3 regions of the Virgibacillus sp. LDC1 genome follow, and region 2 is predicted to be linked to each of the others. Evidence: riboswitches for the same ligand, from Rfam matches in the RefSeq annotation. Region 2 holds a riboswitch; each other region holds the start of a gene.
What was found. A riboswitch is a leader RNA that binds a small molecule or an ion and turns the genes downstream of it on or off. The one in region 2 is predicted to bind ZMP and ZTP.
Positions count from the first base shown of each region.

Region 1: linked by a shared signal. The riboswitch ahead of rpiB (ribose 5-phosphate isomerase B) and the one ahead of OHJ21_RS11845 (bifunctional 5,10-methylenetetrahydrofolate dehydrogenase/5,10-methenyltetrahydrofolate cyclohydrolase) in region 2 are both predicted to bind ZMP and ZTP.
Region 3: linked by a shared signal. The riboswitch ahead of purT (phosphoribosylglycinamide formyltransferase 2) and the one ahead of OHJ21_RS11845 (bifunctional 5,10-methylenetetrahydrofolate dehydrogenase/5,10-methenyltetrahydrofolate cyclohydrolase) in region 2 are both predicted to bind ZMP and ZTP.

Region 1 covers NZ_JAOXLZ010000006.1:513,441-520,922, reverse strand. Annotated here, with positions in the region: gene wecB (non-hydrolyzing UDP-N-acetylglucosamine 2-epimerase) at 1-890, opposite strand, end outside; gene upp (uracil phosphoribosyltransferase) at 955-1,584, opposite strand; gene OHJ21_RS30155 (serine hydroxymethyltransferase) at 1,928-3,178, opposite strand; gene OHJ21_RS30150 (TIGR01440 family protein) at 3,269-3,853, opposite strand; gene rpiB (ribose 5-phosphate isomerase B) at 3,939-4,403, opposite strand; ZMP/ZTP riboswitch at 4,518-4,599, opposite strand; gene OHJ21_RS30140 (low molecular weight protein arginine phosphatase) at 4,701-5,288, opposite strand; gene OHJ21_RS30135 (manganese efflux pump MntP) at 5,343-5,906, opposite strand; gene OHJ21_RS30130 (L-threonylcarbamoyladenylate synthase) at 5,988-7,148, opposite strand; gene spoIIR (stage II sporulation protein R) at 7,346-7,482, opposite strand, start outside.
Region 2 covers NZ_JAOXLZ010000001.1:2,687,288-2,694,769, forward strand. Annotated here, with positions in the region: gene OHJ21_RS11830 (sucrose-specific PTS transporter subunit IIBC) at 1-1,393, opposite strand, end outside; gene OHJ21_RS11835 (glycoside hydrolase family 32 protein) at 1,390-2,892, opposite strand; gene OHJ21_RS11840 (LacI family DNA-binding transcriptional regulator) at 3,074-4,066, opposite strand; gene OHJ21_RS11845 (bifunctional 5,10-methylenetetrahydrofolate dehydrogenase/5,10-methenyltetrahydrofolate cyclohydrolase) at 4,382-5,230, opposite strand; ZMP/ZTP riboswitch at 5,298-5,377, opposite strand; gene OHJ21_RS11850 (permease) at 5,535-6,545, shown strand; gene OHJ21_RS11855 (TIGR03943 family putative permease subunit) at 6,643-7,482, shown strand, end outside.
Region 3 covers NZ_JAOXLZ010000001.1:2,483,467-2,490,948, reverse strand. Annotated here, with positions in the region: gene OHJ21_RS11040 (PAS domain-containing sensor histidine kinase) at 1-317, opposite strand, end outside; gene dapA (4-hydroxy-tetrahydrodipicolinate synthase) at 561-1,460, opposite strand; gene OHJ21_RS11030 (LysR family transcriptional regulator) at 1,572-2,447, shown strand; ZMP/ZTP riboswitch at 2,510-2,590, shown strand; gene purT (phosphoribosylglycinamide formyltransferase 2) at 2,671-3,831, shown strand; gene OHJ21_RS11020 (MATE family efflux transporter) at 4,153-5,511, shown strand; gene OHJ21_RS11015 (response regulator) at 5,710-7,350, shown strand; gene OHJ21_RS11010 (cache domain-containing sensor histidine kinase) at 7,356-7,482, shown strand, end outside.

The sequences.
Region 1 (7,482 bases), on a different contig from region 2:
ACACCGAACGACGGAGCTTCCTCTTGCATGCCGCCGGAATCCGTAATGATGAAATGCGTATGGGTGTAGATATTGTTCATGTCCACGACATCCAGCGGATCAATCAGCTTGATGCGCGGGTGATCTCCCAAAATGCGATGAGCCGGCTCTTTAACGGCAGGGCTCGGATGCACAGGATACACAATGGCGATATCCTCAAATTCATCGGCAATGCGCTTTACCGCTTCAAATATTTGACGATGCGGCTCCCCTTGGGATTCGCGGCGGTGTGCCGTCATCAGGATCAAGCGTTTGCCCTGCGCCCAATCCAGAACCGGATGGGTATAACCTTCACGCACCGTGTACTGGAACACGTCCGTAGCCGTATTACCCGTTACATAAATGCGGGATTCCGGCTTGTTCTCCTTGCGGAGATTCTCGGCGGACCAGTTCGTCGGCGCAAAGTGAAGATCAGCAAGCACGCCGGTCAGCTGACGGTTCATCTCCTCCGGATAAGGGTTCAGCTTGTTCCATGTCCGCAGACCCGCCTCTACATGGCCGACCTGAATCTGCTGCAGAAAGGCTGCATAGCTGGCCAGGAACGTTGTCAGCGTGTCGCCGTGCACCAATACGATATCCGGCTTGGCTTCACGCAGAACAGGCTCAAGACCCTCCAGAACGCGGACGGTGATCTCGTTGAGCGTCTGACGGTCCTTCATGACATCCAGGTCATAGTCCGGAACAATCTTGAATACATCCAGCACCTGATCCAGCATTTGCCGATGCTGCGCAGTAACACAAACGACCGACTCAATATGCTCGGGGTGACGTTGAAGCTCCAGAATAAGCGGCGCCATCTTGATCGCTTCGGGGCGGACCCCAAATATAGTCATCACTTTCACTTTTGACATGTTTGAAAATACCCCTCTTTGCTTGTTTTCAAATATTCAAGACGTACGAATGACTGGCTTGGCTCTATTTCGTGCCGTACAACCGATCCCCTGCATCACCAAGGCCCGGTACGATGTAACCATGGTCGTTAAGACCCTCATCGAGAGCAGCAACATAGATGTCCACGTCAGGATGGGCATCATGGACAGCCTTCACACCTTCCGGTGCAGCCACGAGGTTCATCATCTTGATCTGGGTACAGCCGCGTTTCTTCAGCACGTCGATCGCAGCGATGGCGGACCCGCCTGTCGCGAGCATCGGATCGATGACGATCAATTCCCGTTCCGTAACATCGGTTGGAAGCTTTGTATAATATTCAACAGGCTGAAGCGTTTCGGGGTCACGAAACAATCCGACATGCCCTACTTTTGCAGCAGGAAGCAACTTAACAACTCCGTCCAGCATGCCTAGACCGGCGCGCAGGATCGGTACCAAGCCGAGCATGCGGCCGGAAATGACTTTTCCTTGGGTTTCAGCTACCGGCGTCTGCACGGATATCGATTCAAGAGGAACCTCCCGCGTAATTTCATAAGCCATCAAAGTCGCGACTTCGTCTACCAATTCGCGAAAGTCTTTTGTGTTAGTCCGCATATCGCGGATAAATGTAAGTTTGTGTTGAATCAACGGGTGATCACAAATCACCAATTTTCCCATGTCTGGTCCCTCCGGTTTGAGTACAAATGTTATTTCAATATGGGCGTAAATATTTGTGAGCTCCATAAATCCTGTCTATTATATCATTCCCTCTAGTCAATTGACACCTGCACGGGTCATGTTTTATTCCATGAGTTTTTGACCTTATAATCGAACCGGATCTTCTTCTGCCCTGAACCTAGGTTTTCCATTCTCGCCTATATTGATGCTAACCGGGAAGCAACCTGACTGGGAAAATGAGAGCATAGCAATCTGGCCAGAATGTTTATAGCTCCTAAAAGGACCCCACCTGCATCAGGCGGGGTCCTCTTATCATAGGCTTCTTATGCAAAGGAAACTGTGATTAATATTTCATTTCAGCATAGAGAGGATATTGATCTGTAAGCTCAGCCACCAAACGGCCTGCTTTTTCAAGCGTTGCCTCGTCTTTCGGCTGCTTCAATGTCATGGCTATAATTTTCGCGATGGTCACCATCGCTTGCTCATCCATACCCCGGGAAGTAACCGCAGGGGTACCGATACGGATACCGCTGGTGACGAACGGGCTGGTCGGATCAAACGGGATGGCATTCTTGTTCACGGTAATGCCGATGGAGTCCAGAACTTTCTCCGCGTCTTTACCGGTGATGTCCAGATTACGGGTGTCCACAAGCATCAGGTGGTTATCGGTTCCGCCGGATACGATGTTCAGACCTTCCTCGATCAGGGTATCGGCCAGCACTTTCGCGTTCTTTACGACGTTCTCTGCATACGTCTTGAAGGACGGATCCAATGCTTCGCCAAGCGCAACGGCCTTGGAAGCAATGACATGCATGAGTGGGCCGCCTTGGGAGCCGGGGAATACCGCTTTATCGATCGCTTGCGCCCAAGCTTTTTTGCACAAAATCATACCGCCTCGAGGTCCGCGAAGCGTCTTATGCGTCGTTGTCGTTACAAAATGGGCATGCGGAACCGGATTCGGATGAAGTCCTGCCGCAACGAGACCTGCAATATGGGCCATATCGACCATAAACAACGCACCAACATCGTTCGCGATGGCAGCAAGCTTTTCAAAATCAATGATGCGAGGGTATGCACTTGCACCCGCCACGATCAGGCGAGGGCGATGCTTGAATGCCGCTTTGCGGACTTCGTCGTAATCGATAAGGAACGTGTCTTCTTGCACGCCGTAGGCAACGAAATTGTACAGAAGGCCGGAAGCGTTAACCGGGCTTCCGTGAGTCAAATGGCCGCCATGGGCCAGGTTCATGCCGAGCACGGTATCTCCAGGTTTCAGGGCTGCCAAATATACCGCCATGTTCGCTTGGGCACCGGAGTGCGGCTGAACGTTGGCATGCTCGGCTCCGAACAGTTCTTTGGCACGGTCACGGGCGATATCTTCCACGATATCCACACGCTCACAGCCACCGTAATAGCGTTTGCCAGGGTAGCCTTCCGCATATTTATTCGTCAGAACGGTCCCCATGGCTTCCATAACCGCTTCGCTGACAATATTCTCAGAGGCAATCAGTTCAATGTTGCTGCGTTGACGCTTCAGCTCCAAATCCATCGCTTCCAATACAGCCGGGTCACTCTTCCGCAAATGTTCCATCATGTTCATATCCTCCCATAATCAATCATTATTTTTTCTTGCAAATTCAAAACTACAAGTTGTCATCATTAAAAAAGCGAGTTCTCATTCGAATCAATCGCACAGCGTGGAATCATCCCTCTGCTCAAGCCGGTACACCGCGCGTTCTCCGCCAATCAGCTTCGGGCGGGTATAAGCCGCGGTTACGCGCGCCTCTCCGATATAACGCTCGCTCGGCCTGAACGGAACCGCCACTCTCCGCAAATGCATGCCGATCAGCGTCTCGCCGATATCGACACCCGCATGGGCTTCAATCGATTCCGCAAGGCAAGGCTCCTTCATGCTGCGGTAAGCTGCGGAAGCCATCGACCCGCCCGCTCCCGGAATGGGAACAGCCGCCACTTCCGTCAAGCCCAGCCGCTCAAGCAGCTCGCGTTCCATGACAAGCGCACGGTTCAGATGCTCACAGCATTGATAGGCCACAGCAAAACCGAATTCCGTTTGAACCTCGGCAATGCCCTGAAGGAGCTGCTGAGCCGTTTCTAAAGCGCCTCCTGTACCGATCCGTCGTCCGACCACTTCACTGGTACTGGCTCCGATGACCAGCACTTTACCAGGGCCTAAGACGGCCGCTTCGGCCAGTTCGCGGACAATACGCGCTGTCTGTTCGTTCAAGGAAACCTTGGAGATATCCGTCATGTCACAGTCCTCCCGATGATTTTTTCACAGAAGATGCTTCATTCCCCTATCACGATAGCCGCAGCTGCTTTACGCGCGCGTTCACCTATCGCGATTCATTCTTCAGGTAACGCTCCTCGATGGCCTTGATCTTGTTCACGCGGCCGACATGGCGCTCGCCATGACTGAAATCCGTTGTCAGCCATGCGCTGACGATTTCGGCGGCAAGTCCGGGACCGACGACACGCTCACCCAGCGCAATCACGTTACTGTCGTTATGCTCGCGAGTCGCTTTGGCTGAGAACACATCATGGGTCAGCGCGCAGCGAATACCCGGCACCTTGTTGGCCGCAATGCTCATGCCGATGCCCGTGCCGCAGATTAGAATGCCGCGATCCGCTTCACCCGAGACGACCTTCTCGCACACCGGTAGGGCATAATCGGGATAATCCACGGAATCGGAACAGCCGCAGCCCAGATCCTCCACCTCGTGTCCAAGACCCCGAATGACTTCCACGATTTCCTCTTTCAGACGAATGCCGGCATGATCCGTACCCAATGCAATTTTCATCTATGAAAAACCCCCTCGTATGTTCGCTTTTGCGTTTTAGCTTGTTTCATTATAACCCAAACTCCACGCAAAAGACGAAAAAAGAGCAGTCGGCGCACGTATTGTGCTCCAAATGCTCTTTGCCCAGGCGACCGGCCGTATATTCCGATGCTCCATCGTGGTTTCATCCACTTCGTCGCCAGTTACACCGGATCTTTTGTTTTTCACCTTCATCTTAAAGCAATACCTTGTGAAAGGCAAGCGGCTTTTTTAGCCATTTGAGCACGGATGTACTCTTCGATTCCGTCTAAGCCGACCCTATTTATGCTGATCCGCTTCCAGCTTGTCCAAGAGACGAAACAACGCCGTCCGAATCTCTGCAGCCGTCGCTTCATATTCCTCCCGCGAGCCTCCAAAAGGATCGGAGATATCGAAGCTCGGGATACGCTGTCGCAGCTCAATCAGACGCTCCCGGTCACGGTCGCTGACATCGCGGCCCAGAGATCTGGCCAGCTCAAGCGCTGCATACAGACTATCCTGTTCCCGCAGATCATCCAGCACCCGGCGGTCATCCTCAACAAACTCTTTCAGAGTGTGCATCTTGTCTGCAGCATGCGGGAACTGCCTTATCGCATACTGCTTATGCGACTGGGTCAGCGTCAGAATCAGGTCTGCCCACTCCACCAGGTTCGCGGTCAATGGTTTGGACACCAAGCGTTCTTGGATATCCTGGTCTCGCAGTATGGATTCCGCATGATGGGACACCGGCATTCCATCCACGGCCGAGACACCGGCGGACTTCGTTTCCAGCGGGACGCCCCGTTGTTTGGCAAGCTTGCGCAGCATGCCTTCAGCCATCGGACTGCGGCAGGTATTTCCCGTGCAGACAAACAGTATATTTTTCACGGTCCCATTCCTCCCGTTCGTAGGTTCTTTGGGGTTATTGTAACAAATATAACGTCAAAAGATAAACATCATGCCAAAGATGACCAAAATCAGCCCGCCCAGCATTTCACCGTACTCCCCCAGCTTGTTGCTTACCTGACGGCCAAGCAGCAAGCCGAGAATGGACAGCAAACCGCCCACGATCCCGAAGGAAATCACGATCAACAATACATCATCCACAAACATCCCGAGCGAAACGCCTACCGAGAAGGAGTCGATGCTGACGCTAAGCGAAAACAGCAGCATACCTAAAAATGCGGTAGGATGGATTCGCTGTCCTTCTCCGCCCCGCAGGGCGTTATACATCATATGCCCGCCGAGCAGAAGCAGCAGCCCTCCGGCCGCAAGCCCTGTGACGTGACCCAGTAACATGCCTACATAGCGGCCGGCAAATAAACCCAGCAGCGGCATCAGCATGTGAAACAACGCGATCATGAAACTGATGCCCAGCATATGGCCTAAGCGCATACCGCCTCTCATTCCAACTCCGATTCCAAGCGAAAATGCGTCTAGCCCGAGTGCAACCGCCATCAGCAGAATCGCCGCAAGCTGTCCCGATTGGACAGACGCCTCCAGCATGCCCATTCCCCCAAGTCCCATGGTCTTGTACACCATATGCGGACAAGGGGTAAATGATGCCAAAAGCGTTCATTCGGCAGCTCAATTCACATCGATGATGTGGTGTCCCGCGGCCTTCAACAGCCGGTTCATGACGGCTGCTCCGAGGCCTTGCTCCGGACACGCTTCGGCCAGAATGAAGGTCGCGCCTTCGTCATCGAACCGGCGCAGGCCGGCGTACAGACGGCGGGCCACCTCCTCCGGCGCGGCCAGGCTGCCGAGCGAGACGGCAACGTCCGCGCGGTAGTGACCGATGTGCTCGTCGAATGACAGCACGCCGGTCACCTCCCCGCGCCGGGCGGCCGCCTCAAGCTCGGCCGCGATGCGTGCCGACACGGCGTCGGCGCACGGGCCCTGCACCACGCACATCGCACCCTTCGGTGCGTAGTGCGTGTACTTCATGCCCGGCGAGCGCGGCGCCGGGCTCTCCGCATCCCCGGCGGCGCGATGCAGCGCCGGGTCCATGCGCACGCTTGCCGCAACGGCGGCAAGCTGCTCGGCCGTGACGCCGCCCGGGCGGAGCACCGTGACGGCGCCGTCTTCGCCGACTTGTACCACCGTCGACTCGACGCCCACCCCGGCAGGGCCGCCGTCGAGCACGCCGTCGATCGCCCCGGCCAAATCCTCCAAGACATGGCTGGCCAGCGTCGGGCTTGGCCGACCGGAACGGTTCGCGCTCGGCGCAGCCAGCGGACGCCCGGCGGCGCTGATCAAGGCCAGCGCCACGTTGTGATCCGGCATCCGCACGGCAACGGTGTCGAGCCCTGCCGTCACACGTGGGGATACTGCTCCCGGTTTAACGGGCAGTACCAGCGACAGCGGCCCAGGCCAGAACCTTGCCATCAGCGCCCGTTCCGTCTCATTCACATGACGGACCAAGCCGTCGAGCTGAGTCAGCTCCGAAATATGCACGATCAATGGATTGTCCGACGGCCGGCCTTTCGCGGCAAAAACGCGCTCAACCGCTTCGGTATTGCCGGCGTCTACGCCAAGCCCGTAGACCGTTTCCGTCGGAAAGGCCACCGTTCCGCCGAGCTCCAGCACCTGCCCCGCTTCCCGCAATGCCTGCTTCGCTTCCTTCTCCGAGCCCAAGCCCTCCCTGGAAAGCGAGTTCGAGACGTGCCACACTTGAGTTGATTTTGCAGCAGCATGGCGGAAGCCGTTCTCCCGCTGCTGGTTAGGTTCCATGCCGTTCTGTTCCATACCTATCCCAATCTTTCTGTATATGAAATATATAAACTTCAATGCGAGTTTTGCCTATGTCCCAAAATAAAAAGCGCTTTTCGTTCTTCAGTCCCGTGCCGGTCCCCATTCAAACCAGTCGCGCCAAAGAGAAAGCACTCTTCTACATTAAAGTTTATCATACCGGGTCAGGATTGAAAATCAGCTTACTCATAATCCTAGAACAAGCTTACCACCCAGTTCCAAATGCCAAGGAACATATCCCACAAGAAGAAGCGGACCTCCGGTTCGCTATCGCCTGCATTCTTCGGTGCTTCCTCTTGGGAAGTTTCACCAGCCTCTGCAGAAACCGTTT
Region 2 (7,482 bases):
GCATTTTATCATTGAATCCGAACAGCCAAGTCAGCACAAAAGTTAGAGCCATCGCGGTTACGTTGCACAAAATATAAAGTGGAAGCTGGCTGTTCAAGTATAAGAGCGTACCCGGAATAACGGTAATCGCCATACCCGTAGCCTCAAGCTGGAAGATGGAAGCCATGAAACCGCCCACGCCGCCGCCGATCAAGGCGATAACGAACGGTCTGACGTAACGGAGGTTGACCCCGAAGATCGCAGGCTCCGAAATTCCCAGCATGGCCGAGAATGCTGATGGCAGGGATAACGCCTTCAGTTTTTTATTTCTCGTCTTGAGTCCGACAGCGAGACAAGCTGCACCTTGCGCTGCCATGGCACTTGTCACGATCGCATTAAACGGATTGCTTCCCGTCTTCTCAAGAAGCTGAATTTCAAGGAAGTTAAAAATATGATGCACACCGGTGACCACAATGATCTGGTTAAAAAAGCCGATCACAAGACCCGCAATGCCGAACGGCAGCTCCAGCAAGAAAGTCGTCACGTTCATCACGACCTCTTCCAAGGAGTGGAACACGGGTCCAATTGCGAACAGACCAAGGACGATCATAACGAGCAAGGTTAAAAATGGCGTAACGATCAAATCAATAGCTTCAGGAATGCGTTTTCTCAAAAATCTCTCGAATTTCGCGCCAAGGAGTCCGATGAAGAAGGCTGGCAGGACCGAGCCCTGATATCCGACAACCGGAATGAAATCGAAGAGCATGAGTGCTTCGGCCGAACCGTTCGCCACGCTGTAAGCGTTGGGAAGAGCCGGGTTAACCAGCATCAAACCCAGCACGATACCGAGCACGGGGCTGCCTCCGAACACCCTGAATGCGGACCATGCCACCAATGCCGGCAAGAAAGCAAAAGCCGTATCCGTCAGTACCTGGGTGAAGAGCAGAAAATTAGGCGAGATATCATCCGGTACCGCTCCAAACCAGGCCAGGACGGTTTCTTGCGTCAATAATCCCCGTAATCCCATGAACAAACCTGTGGCGACCAATATCGGGATAATCGGCACAAACACGTCACCGAACGTACGAATCGCCCGCTGAAACGGATTCCCTGATTTTTTCGCCTCGGACTTCAACTCATCCTTGCTTGTGCTCTCCAGCCCAAGCGATTCAACCGCTTCAAAAATCTGATTAACGGTTCCTGTTCCGAAAATGATTTGATATTGTCCGGAGTTAAAAAAAGCGCCTTTAACCTTATCAATATTCTCGACCTTCTTCTGGTCTATCTTCTTCTGATCGTGAACCATAATTCGGAGTCTCGTAGCACAGTGAGCAAAGGAAGCAATGTTCTCCCTGCCACCGATGGCTTCCACTACCTGCCTTGCAATTTTCCGATGATCCGCTGCCATGTTCATTCATCCCCTTCTATATCTTTTACGGCTTGGGCAAGATCCCACTTCGTGACCTTCAAGCCGGCGCTGCCGTTCTTTGCAAAAAATCGAATATGACGGCTGTCCTCCTTGGGAAATATCCGACTCGTAAACACCTCTTGGCCATCATTGACGAACACTTCTGCCGAAGAAATATCCACAAAGAGATGGAATTTGATCGAGTCTGCTTTATTATGCAGCATACAGGTTCGTGTCGTTCCGTAATCACTCACAATCGTTGCACCCGATGATGAGCGATCCAGTGTAACCTTCTGCCTGACAGCGTCATACCAAATGACTGTGCGCTCCGTTTCGCCGGCTCGAAATTCAATGCCGACAACGTCCGCTTCGATCGCATGGAACTCGCATATCATCTCGAATACGGTCCCTTCTAACCCTGTATAATTCTTCACCTCGCTGTATAACGTATCCGCTGCTTCCATGGCTGTCCCACGAAGCGTTTCCAACTCGGGGACCGGCTGCTGAATCAGCTTGCCCTCACGGAAAGTGAGCACACGCGGAAGAGTCAAACAATGGGCCCAGCCATGCGAGTCCGTTGGATAGACAACCTCCGGCAAACCCATCCAGCCTACCAGGATGCGCCGCTCCTTCTCATCCAGCATGGTCTGCGGTGCGTAAAAATCAAAACCTCGGTCCAGTTCGTAAAAAGGGCCGTGTTCAAACTCCAGCGTATCCCGATCCAGCGGTTTGCCCGAGATGTAGCCGGATTGGTAAATGTTCCGGAATTCGTCGTTTTGCGGACTCAGCCCCTGCGGTGAAAACAGCAGCACGCCCTGTCCTTCCAGTTCAAAATAATCGGGGCATTCCCACATATAGCCGAAATGTCCAAGACGGGTTTGGATTTCCCCTTTGCATGTCCAATCCAGCAAATCCGGTGATTCATAGACAACAGCCGTTCCTGTCTGATCACCCCTCTGGGCGCCGATGACGAACCGGAACAGGTCTTCGTCTTTCCATACCTTCGGATCCCGGAAGTGCTCGGTATATCCGTCCGGCACACGGTCAATCAGCGGTTGATCGAATTTCGTAATGGTGCCAACGCGGTCCATCACCGCCATGCATTGATAAGAATGCCTGTTCCATCCCTCATCCCGGGTGTTCCCGGTATACATCAAATACAGTATGTCGTCTTTCACGATCCCACTTCCCGAATAGGCGCCATATGCGTCAAACGAGTGCCCGGGCTCAATGGCAATGCCTTTGTTTTGCCAGTGCACCAAGTCCTTGGAGGAGGTGTGGTACCAGTATTTCAAGCCGTGAAACGTACCCAGCGGAAACCATTGATAAAACAAGTGATATTCCCCGTTATAATAAGAAAATCCGTTGGGGTCATTCAACAAGCCCATGATGGGCTGTATGTGAAACCTCTGCCTCCATTCGCTTTGTTTTGCTTGCTCCTTTAAGGAGGAAATCTCTTCGGGAGAGGCCTGATCCAGGCGTCGGTATTTCCGTTCTCTGTCCATGTCTCTTCTCCTTGTAAATGGGCTTTCTAATAGCAACAAACGGATCATGCTGTGCGTGAACACCAGCCTGATTCACTTGCAGTGGAACCGGTTCCAATTCGAGGTAAAAATAATGAACTCAGCTCCAATACCAGGCAAAAACAGTATTGGAACCGGTTCCGTTTTTTTCAGTATAAAATACCTAATTTAGATTGTCAACGCTTTCCCGATGAATCATATCGCAATTCATGACCGTCAGGAAATCCACAGGCTCGTCGTTGACCAGCTTTATAATATGCTGAGCTGCGAGGTGGCCCGCTTGGGAATATCCATATTTAACGGTTGTCAATCCGGGATGAATCACTTCGGTTACGTCGTATCCGCCAAAGCCGGTAACGGAGAGTTCGTTGGGAATATGAATGCCTCTCATGTGCGCCGCTTTCATCACGCCCAGCGCTATGTTGTCAGTAGCGCAGACCACCGCAGTAGGCATCGTTCGGTTTTGCTCAAAAACAGCCAAAGCCTCCGCAACTCCATCCGCCATCTTAAATCCACTTTCATAGAAAATCGCTTCCACCCCGTCATACTCGCTTAACGCCTTCAGAAACCCTTCTTTCCGCTGAACTCCGACAGCAACGTCTTTTTCCGTCACACCGATATAAGCTATATGACGGTGTCCCTTGGACAGCACATATCGGCCCATGTCATAGCCTGCGGCATGGTCGTTATAAATCATGCTGTGGACCTCCTTATGCTGTTGTCCGAGCAGAATGACGGGAATGCTGATCTCTTTAATCGCGGCAAGATGTGTTTCCGTCACCTGGGTGGCGAATAAAATAATGCCAGATATTTTTTGCCTAGCGAGATCATACAGCGCTTCTATCTCCCTGGATAAATCCTGGCTTGCATTGATGATGAGAAGATGATAACCGTGTTTCCTTAATTCTTCATCCATGCCGGCAACGGTCTGCGATGCTGAGAATGAATCCAGACGCGGCACAATGGTGCCGATCATGTTGGTTTTTTTCGCTTTCAAGCTCTGTGCGAACGAATTCGGAATATAGCCGGTTTCCTGAATGACCAGCTCAATCTTTTGGCGTGTCGCATGACTGACGGAACCTCCGTTTAAGAAACGGGAGACCGTGCTTTTGGCAACTCCGGCTTTTTTGGCAATATCTGCAATCGTGTTCTTCATTCGGTTCTCCCGGGAGCCGTTTGCGGCGCTGCACCGAACGGATAAACCTCCGCAGCTCCTTGCTCCGCCACACAACAGGCAATGATTCGTTTGTGCATGAATCTCTCCCCTTCGATTTCACTTTTTCCTAACTATAACATGACGTCTGGGCATCCGTGAAATGCAGACTTCACCCCGAGCCTTTGATGGGCAATACTTTTCTGCGTTCCAGACTCTAGCGGGGAACGAAGCGATTCAAAGGGGGATTCTCCATGCAACTCCCCTTTCGGGACGCGCAAATGAACCGTGCCTTATCCCGTTATTACATGGTTACTGTTAGGCTTGCACGGTTCGCTCAGCCGATTCGACGGTATGCTTCAGCAATGTAGCAATCGTAACGGGGCCAACACCGGCAGGTACTGGTGTAATTGCGGATGCCAACTTCGCGCAGGCTTCGTAATCGCAGTCGCCGATATTGCCTGGATTATAGCCGGCATCCAATACGACGGCTCCCGGCTTGATCCAGTCCCCTTGAATGAAATTAGGCTTGCCTACGGCCGCAACCACGATATCCCCCTGGGACACAATCTCCCCAAGGTTCTTCGTTCTCGAGTGGCAGATCGTAACGGTAGCATTGCGATTAAGCAGCATCATCGATACCGGCTTACCCAGAATCGGACTGCGTCCGACCACCACGGCATGCTTCCCTTCGATCGGCAGATCATAATAATCCATAATCGCAATAATCGCGGCAGGCGTACAAGACGGGTAATCGGCAAAACCAAACGCATTTTGCGAGAAACCAAGCGTGGTCACTCCATCCACGTCTTTTTCAATATCAATAGAATCAAAAGCCGCCCGTTCATCGATATGATGCGGAACCGGATGCTGCAGCAGAATGCCGTGGACATTCGGATCCTCGTTCAGCTCTTGGATCGCGGCAATCAGCTCTGTTGTCGTTGTCGATGTCTCCAGTACCACTTTCTTCGATATGATGCCAAGCCGCTCGCAAGCATTTCCCTTCATCCGCACATAGGTCGCCGAGGCAGGATCATCGCCAACCAGAATCGTTGCCAGACAAGGCGTTACCCCTTGCTGCTTCAATTCCTGTACCTTTACGGCCAGCTTGGCCTTGATATCGTCGGATACCTTTTTTCCATCCAAAATTACGGGTTCCTTACTCATGCTAATCCGCTCCTTCGCCATTGTATTTAAAAAACATAAAGAGGCAAGGCGACTTCATCGTCTCCTTACCTCTTGCCCAGGCGTACGGCATATGATCCTATGTGCTCCCTCTTGGTACCCCAAGCTACGCCAGTAACACATAGATAACTTTTTTTAATATACCACGACTTTGGACATCGCGCTACCGATTACGAAACTGACCATTTTAAATCGTAATCTTTTTGATTAATTTAGGGGAATCACGTATGTTGCTGATGGTACAAGCATAGAATGTCCTAAGATCAAATCGCTCCAGGAGGCCCAAATGAAATATCCGGTAATCTTCAGAATGCTGCCCTTCATTATTCCGCTTGTCTTCGTGATTCCGGTCTTGACGATATGGCTGCAGAAGGATTCAAGTCTAATCTCAAGCCATGACATACAGCAGGTAAAAACCATTTTTACGGGTATTTTCCTTGAGGCACTTCCGTTTGTGCTGCTTGGGGTGCTAATTTCGTCCCTCCTGCAAATGTTCGTCAAAGAACAATGGGTGCGTCGTATCACGCCCAAAAATCCGGTCGTCGGCGTCCTGTTCGCTTCCATGCTGGGGATCATGTTTCCCATATGTGAATGCGGTATGATCCCGGTCGTCCGAAGGTTGATGCTCAAGGGGATGCCTGCCTACATCGCCGTAACCTTTATCCTCAGCGGTCCCATCCTGAACCCCATTGTGTTCGCTGCAACGATCATGGCCTTCCGTTCGCATCCCGAAGTGACGATCGGCCGGATGGGACTGGCTTTTGCAGTCGCGGTGACGGTAGGTTTGCTCGTCTATGTTTTTTCAAGGAGCAACCCGCTCAAGCGTTCTTTTCAAGAGTTTTCCGAACGTGATTCCGCCAATGGCGGACGCAAGCTGCATGAGCATCCCAAAACATGGAGAAGCATGTTTGTCCACGCCGGAGACGAACTGATTGAGATGGGCAAATACCTGGTTCTTGGCGCATTCCTGACGGCCTGCATCCAATCCTTCATTCCAAGGGAGGAGCTGCTGGCATTGGGGAGCGGTCCCGCCGCCTCTTACTTGTTCATGATGGGGTTTGCTTTCATCCTGTCCCTCTGCTCGACTTCGGATGCCTTTGTGGCATCGGCGTTCACGCATACCTTTACCGTAGGCCCGCTTGTTTCCTTCCTGGTGCTCGGCCCGATGCTGGATTTCAAAAGCCTGCTCATGCTGTCGGCTACCTTCAAAACCAAATTTGTGATCGGTTTAAGCCTGCTGGTGATGACGCTCGTATTTATCGGCTCTGTAGCCGTTGACGCTCTATTGGGTGGTTAGCTGGCGAGAGAAGGAAGATTTGCGAAAAACGAAGAGGAGATTACCGGGACCGTTCAGACTCACCAGGTACCCGTTGAGATTGGAGGTGATTGGGACCATGAAGTCCAGTTTGAGGATACGGATTCACTATACGCTCCGGTCGCTGCTTGTTGCGTCTCTCGCCGCTTATATCATGCATCTGAACGCTTCAGATTCGCTTGAATATTACTTAGCGCCTCATATGCAGACCCTGCTGCTTCTATGCCCGGTTCCGCTGTTGTTCATTGCATTCGGCATGATGTGGCATTCCCTTGCAGGTGATTCCGGAGAGGTGTGTGATTGCGAGCACCCCCTTCCTGCCGGCCTTGTCAAAAACGTAACGGTATACGGGCTATTCATGGTGCCGCTGCTGTTTGGCCTGCTCCTGCCGGACCAAGCCCTCGGCAGCGATATGGCTGCCAAAAAAGGCATGATCTACACCTATCCGAATCCCGATGTACGCCGTAAAACCGATGACCGCAACGCTTCCGTCTTTTCGGGCACGGATAAGCAATTACCCGAAGTTGATCAGGGAGCACCAAAAGACCTCACATTAAACGAACGATTCGTTGCCACGGACATCTATAGCGTGGAGTTTGCAGAGCTTGCCAAGCGCTTATATACGCTGCCCGTCATCCGGGTGGAACCGGACATTTTCTCGGAAACCGTCGGGGCCATGGATATGTATAAAGAGCAGTTTCAAGGTAAAGCCATCACGGTCCAAGGCTTCGTCTTCCGCGACGGGCATATGAATGAGGATACCTTTGCCGTCAGCCGATTCCTCGTGATGTGCTGTACGGCCGATGCTGTCCCGTTCGGGGTTCTTGTGCGCGGCACAAATGCTGCCTCGTTCGCTAATGACACGTGGGTTCAGATCGATGGCACGATCCAGGTTACCACCTTGAATGGTAAAGAGACT
Region 3 (7,482 bases), 200 kb from region 2:
GGATCCTGCTCAATGCTGCAACGTGCATGAAGGTATAACTCGCGATCGGACGGATGGCGATAAGCATATTCAAACGGGGTTACGGATTGCTGAAGGCCATGCGCAGCTCTTGCGTTCTGAACCACTCGATTCAGTAACTCGCGGAAGCTGTTTTCTTCTTGCGGCGCCCCGGCAGTTAACTCCTGCTGTGTGTATCCCAATAGATCACATAGTGCCGAATTGACCTTGAGAATCGTTCCATCAAGCGATACCATTGCCATTCCGATTACAGATTGTTCAAAGGCAAAATCATGATTAGGGCTGGAATAGGGCAGCACTGCAAGTCTCCTTTCAAAATTCTGGGAGGATTGAATGTACCCATATTATAAGTGGGTCGAAATCATTCATCAATCCTTTAAAGCGATAGATCTAAGCAGGAATTTCATACTTTCGCATAAAAATCTGCATCATCCATCACATTTGTCCTGAATTGAAAGTGTGCATGCCCCATAACATGAATCTTTCAGCTTAAGAATGGCAAGGCAGCGAGTACGCCTAGCCGTTCTCGAGGAGAAAGCAGGTTACACCGAGAAGTCGGTGTTTGTCAGTTGTTGAATTGCGTGATCTAAAGATAGCTTAAGCTTTTCCGTAATGGGCCCCATAGGCAGACGAAGGATATCCGATGAGATCAGGCCTTGCTGGGCAAGCAGCCATTTTAGCGGAGCGGGATTGGATTCTTCGAACAGCTTATGAATGTAGGGGAGCAGGACTTCAAACTCCATTTCGGATCGAGAATAATCTCCCCGGGCAGCTAATTGAAACACCCGAATGAAAGCCTCGGTATTCACATTAGCCGATGCCAGAATTCCGCCAGAAGCTCCATGACACAGCATCTCATGAAAGAGGACATCGTTGCCGCATAGAACGGGCTTTGTATCGTATTGGGATAAACTTCTCGTAAGCTCCGTACTCTCGGTGCTGTCTTTCACCCCGATCACCCCGGGGATCTCCATGATTCTTCTTACGGCATCAACCGGTAACCGGATTCCTGTACGCGAAGGAACCTCGTACAGAATGACCGGGATCCCGACCTCGGCCACCTTTCGGAAATGCTGCAGGATACCATCGATCGAAGGGCGACTGTAATACGGCGTGACCACCAATACCGCATCAGCACCGATATGACCTGCCAGTTCCGTTCGTTTCATACTGGACACCGTATCATTTGTACCGGTACCTATGATAAGGGGCAATAGCCGTCCGTCCAGACTCTCACGCGTTTCCTCCACAACCTGCACGACTTCCTCCCAAGCTACGGTCGGCGCTTCACCGGTCGTTCCGTTGATGACCAATCCCTGAATATCATAGGATAACAAATTCTTTAAATAACGATGATAAGACGGACGATCCAGTTCGTACTCCTGTGAAAAGGGAGTGATCACAGGAACATAAATGCCATGCAGTTCTTGCTGAGTCAGCATAATCTTTCCTCCAATTCATGGATGATGGCTATACTTTATCATGGGAATTAAGATCGGCGTTATCTATAATAATAGATAGTTATTATCAATATTATTGATAAGGAGAGAGTGATGGAACTTATCTACCTGCAAACCTTCAGGGAGGTTGCGATTCGCCAGAGCTTTACAAAAGCCGCGGATGAGTTGGGTTATGCCCAATCCAGCGTAACCACCCAAATTCAGAAGCTGGAGAAGGAATACGGCGTCAAGCTGTTTGAGCGGTATGGCAGAGGCTTGCGCCTGACGAAGTCGGGTGAGGAGCTGTTCAAGTATGCCGTTCAAATGCTGGATCTGTTTCAGCAGTCGAAGGAAAAGCTGACCAAGCAAGGTGGAGGCACCTTATCGATCGGAACGATAGACTCGTTGGCCGCTTATTTTCTTCCGTCCGTCATTCACCAACTGAAACTAAGGCATGAGGATCTTGTCATCCGTTTACAACCGGATCGTGAAGATAACATCATCAGTAAGGTGAGAGAAGGCGAGTACGATCTCGGTCTTATTTTGGATGAAAAACCGGAGGATTCCTCCTTGAATTGGATCCCCGTTCGGGAAGAGCCCCTCCTGCTGATTGCCCATCCGGATCATCCGCTTCATGTTGAACCGGTCATAGAGCTAGAACATCTGGCTGATGCCGAATGGATTATGCCCGAGGGTAGTTGTAATTACCGCATGATGTTGGAAAAGGTGCTGCGTGCCAGCGGAGTTCCAATGCGAATAGGGCTGGAATTGGGCAATCCCGAGGCAATCAAGAGATATGTGATGTCCGGTACGGGTATCTCATTATTGCCGAGGATGGTAGCAGAGGAGGAAATCAAGCGTGGTGAGCTTGCGATTCTTCCCTTTGCGCATTCTGACATTCGTTTGGATATTCAGCTGGTCATTCACCCCAAGAAGTGGCTTTCACAATCGCTGAAGGATGCAATCGATATGCTGAAGTCTAAATCCTAATGTCGCCTCGGGTGATATTGCAATTAGCGGGAAGATTCAGTATGATTTAAATAACAATGTATAGGTTTATGTGTGACTGGCGTAGCATGGGGGACCATGAGGGAGCACATAGATGACGACGGCCGTACGCCTGGGCAGAGGTAAGGGAGTTTATTTCCCTTACCTCTTTATTATCTTCTGCTTTTATAAGTCTCTGAAACTACGAAAAGGGGATAAAACCACGATGTTAAAAACGAAGAAAATACTGCTGCTAGGTTCGGGAGAACTGGGGAAAGAAGTCATCATTGAGGCCCAGAGATTGGGGGTTGAAACCGTAGCCGTCGATCGTTATGCCGACGCTCCTGCCATGCATGTTGCCGATCATAGCTATGTCATCGATATGCTGGATGGGGAGAGATTGCGCGCAATTATCGAGCAGGAGAAACCGGACTTGATCGTGCCCGAAATCGAGGCACTGGCTACCTCGGAGCTGGTTAAGCTGGAGGTAGAGGGGTATCGGGTTATACCTACTGCCAGAGCTGCGAAGCTTACGATGGACCGTGAAGGGATTCGCCGGTTAGCTTCAGAGGCGTTGGGACTTCCTACTGCAGACTACCGATTTGCCGATACGTATGAGGAATTTAAACAGGCTGTCCTGGACATGGGGTTCCCGTGCGTGATTAAACCTCTGATGAGTTCCTCTGGCAAAGGCCAGAGTGTATGTCGCTCCGAAGGGGATATTGAGCCCTGCTGGAACATCGCCATGGAAGGCGGTCGTGTACAGAACGGAAGAGTGATCATTGAAGAATTCATTACGTTCCAATCGGAGATCACGCTTCTGACCGTCCGCTCCGTCAATGGAACAAACTTCTGTGCTCCAATCGGGCATATTCAGGAGAGCGGGGACTATATCGAATCCTGGCAGCCGCACGACATGTCCGAAGAGCAGATCGAGGAAGCTAAATATATTGCAAGGACGATTACCGACGAGCTTGGCGGTTATGGATTGTTTGGTGTTGAATTGTTCCTGGCCGAGGATAAAGTGTATTTTAGCGAGGTATCTCCGCGACCGCATGATACCGGATTGGTTACGCTGGTCACGCAAAATTTATCAGAATTCGCGCTTCACGTCCGCGCCATTCTAGGGTTTCCGATCCCGGAGATCGAATGGATAACGCCGGGAGCCAGCCGTCCGCTGAAAGCGGCGCGAGAGCTGGAGAGTTACACAATTACCGGCGCCGAGCAAGCACTGGCTGTTCCGAATACGCAGCTGCGCATTTTTGGGAAACCGGTGACCAAGGTCGGAAGACGGGTCGCAGTAGCGTTGTCAACCGCCGGCGCAGTGGAAGAAGCGCGTTCGCGTGCGAAGCAGGCTTTGGATAAGCTTGCTGTTGAAGAAGCATAATCGTTCTTGATTCTTAGGATGGTGCTTCCATGATCATATAAAAAAAGATCAACCGATTAACCGGTTGATCTTTTTTCATTGACGTTATTTCGTGGATTAGAACGGGTATGAACCGTCCTGATCATCATGTCTTGTTTTCGTTTAGGTTTTGATGATAAATATGCAGAAATTTATGTTCTTTCGTGATAAGATACACAAGAATACAAACGACCCTCACCCATTATAATGTTTTCAATGCGATGCTTTATAGGCACGGTTTAAAGCATGATCATACCCAATAAATATATAGAGGAACGTTTATGACGGCATAGGAGAATCTACATGAGAGACATGACGCAAGGAAGTCCGATCAGGCTGATCATTATGTTTACGATCCCGCTTTTGATCGGAAATATTTTTCAACAATTTTATAATATGGCTGATACCCTGATCGTGGGACGGACCATTGGTGTGAACGCTCTTGCGGCCGTTGGCTCGACAGGCAGTATTTTGTTTTTTGTCATTGGCTTTGCCCAAGGCTTGACGGCAGGTTTGTCCATCATAACGGCGCAGCGCTTTGGCGCCAAGGATATCGCGGGCGTTCGCAAAAGCGTGGGAACGAGTATATGGATTAGTCTTGTATTCACGGTTTTCCTCACAATTGTGAGTGTCATATTTACGAAGCCCGTCCTCGTCATGATGAATACGCCGGCAGAAATTTTGGATGATGCTTATTCGTATTTAATCGTCATTAACTGGGGCGTTGGCGCAGCCGTTCTGTTCAACTTGCTGGCTAACCTGCTCAGAGCGCTCGGGGATAGTCGGACGCCGCTTCTCTTCTTGGTGGTCGCAAGCATTCTGAACATCGTTCTCGATCTGTTGTTTATTCTTGTATTCAAGATGGGCGTAGCCGGGGCAGGGCTGGCCACGGTGGTCTCGCAGCTGTTCTCCTGCCTTCTCTGCTTATTATACATTCATAAAAAGGTTCCGCTTCTGCAGTTCAAGAATGCCGATTGGTCCATCGATTGGAAATTTATACGCCAGCATATGTGGGTCGGTTTCCCGATGGGCTTCCAAGCCTCCATTATTGCGATCGGAGCCATCATCTTACAGATTACGCTTAACGGTCTCGGGGCAACAGCCGTAGCCGCATATACTGCGGCTCAGAAGATTGACATGCTCGCTACGCAGCCCATGAGTTCCTTTGGCATTACGATGGCGACTTTTGCCGCCCAGAACTTCGGAGCGAATCGCATAGACCGAATTAAGCTCGGAGTTAAACAATGCATTTGGGTCTCGGGATCTTTCAGCATCGCCGTGGGCTTGCTGGTTATATTCGCGGGTCCTGCAGCCGTCAGCCTCTTCGTCGGTCAAGGACAAGAAGAATTGCTGTCCCTTAGCAAGCTGTATTTCTTATCGAACGGCAGCACCTATTTGCTTCTGTCGCTGTTGTTCATCTACCGCTTCACGCTGCAGGGGCTGGGACAGAGCTTTATCCCAACCGTAGCCGGCATCATGGAACTGATCATGCGGGTATTGGCTGCCATCTTCCTGACCGCGCAGATCGGGTTCCTCGGCGCAAGCCTGGCGAATCCCTTGGCTTGGCTCGGAGCCGTCATTCCGCTCGGTATTGCCTACTCCCTGAGCATTAAAAGATTAAGCACGCCTGCTAAACCCGTCTCCATACCGGTTCAGGCGTAAGGACTTTACACAATCGAATACAGAACGAATCATGACTTAAAGAACAGAAATCACTCTGTTGCTCAAGAGCCGTGCATTCGTTCTTTTTTTTGCTTTTAAAAAGCGTGAAAATGATGCATTCCAAATTTGGATGCGCCGCGGTAAGATCACATTAGATTCTTTTAACTAATTTGACAGAATAGAACAGGAGGGGTTGCCTTGTATAAAGTGCTGTTAGTGGACGACGAAGCCGACGTAAGGGAGGGACTCGTGCAGGAAATCCAGTGGGGAGCCTGTGGATTCAAGATCGAGGGAACGGCGGAGAACGGGAGAGAGGCCGTGGAGCTTGCGGAGCGATTGGAGCCGGATGTTGTCATTACCGATATCAGTATGCCGTTTCAGGATGGGCTCCAGCTGGCCTCTTGGCTTAGAGAGTTTCAGCCGCTGTGCAAAATCGTGATCTTAACCGGATACGATGAATTTGATTATGCCCGTCAAGCGATTACGCTTAGCGTGGACGAGTATTTGCTTAAGCCATTCTCTGCCGAAAGCTTCATGGAGCTATTGGGGAAGATCAAGGACAAGATTGATATGGAGGTTGCGGAGCGAGAGGATGTACGCCAGTTGAAGGAGCATTACCGCACGAGTCTGCCTTTGCTTCGGGAATCCTTTCTTGCATCCCTGCTAACCCGGAAATTGCCCCGCTCGATCATTGAGGAGAAGACTCGAAATTACGGTTTGTCTTTGAATGGGGGGAGTTATCTGGCTGCTGTTATGGCATTATATCCCGCTTCTGTAGATAAGGATAAGGAGCATACGTCTTCAACTTCCCTCCGCCATTCGGGAGACTTGGATTTAATGCTGCATGCCATGCTGAACATTGCGAAGGAGCTTCTGGACCCCATTTTATTTGTAAGCGCATTCATGTATCAGGACAGCATTGTGCTGTTAATTACGAATGACGAGAGCGAGGATGAAGCGTGGTTTAACGAGCTGCAGATGACACTTGAGCGCTTGTTAAAAAGCATTCTTCATTATTTGAAGTTGCCGGTTACGATTGGCGTGGGCTCCATGGTGCGGAATCTGTCCGACCTTAAGCTTTCCTATCAGGGTGCGCTGCTGGCGCTCGACTACCGATTGATTCTTGGTGCCGAGAAAGTCATCTTCATTGATGATGTCGAGCGTCCGAGACCGGAAGGGGTTCGTCTGGATGAACTAAAGGAGCAGGCGCTGATCCGCAGTCTAAAGCTCGGAACCGAAGAGGAAGTGACTGAAGCAATCTCGCACATATTTGATGAACTCATCGGTGCCTCCTGTACCATTCAGGACGTTCAGGTATACCTTCTGGAGGTTGTAACGGCTGTATTGCGATCGGCCAAAGAATCCGGGATTGAGATAGAGGCTTTGTTCGGCGCAGGATTTCAGCTGCATGCGGAGATCTTCAAGTTTTCCGGATTGCAGGAGGCTAAAGCTTGGCTTCTGGACATTAGTTTGACTATACGCAAGCATATCGCCAGCTCCAGGCAGCATGCGTACAAAGACATCGTGGAGAAGGCACTCCAATATACCCGGGAGCATTACGGAGATTCGGAGCTATCGCTGCAGAAGCTGTGTATGCAGCTTCATATCAGTACAGGTTATTTTAGCGCTGTGTTCAAAAGAGAAGTTAAAATGACTTACGTGCAGTATTTGATGCAGCTTCGGATGGAAACGGCCAAAGAGCTTCTTCGATCATCGGATCTTAAAGCTTTCGAAATCGCGGAGCGTGTCGGATTTGCTGATCCGAATTATTTCAGCTTCTGCTTCAAGAAGCAGGTAGGCATCTCACCCAAGGAATACCGGACACAAGCAAGGGGGTAGAACGGTTGAAAATCACGTATGCCAAGCGGGACTCGATCAAACCAACCATTCAGCGATGGGTTAGGCGAGTACGCGCACACAGCATTCAATCGATCATCATGTGGTCCTTCTCGGCATTTATTCTGCTTATCG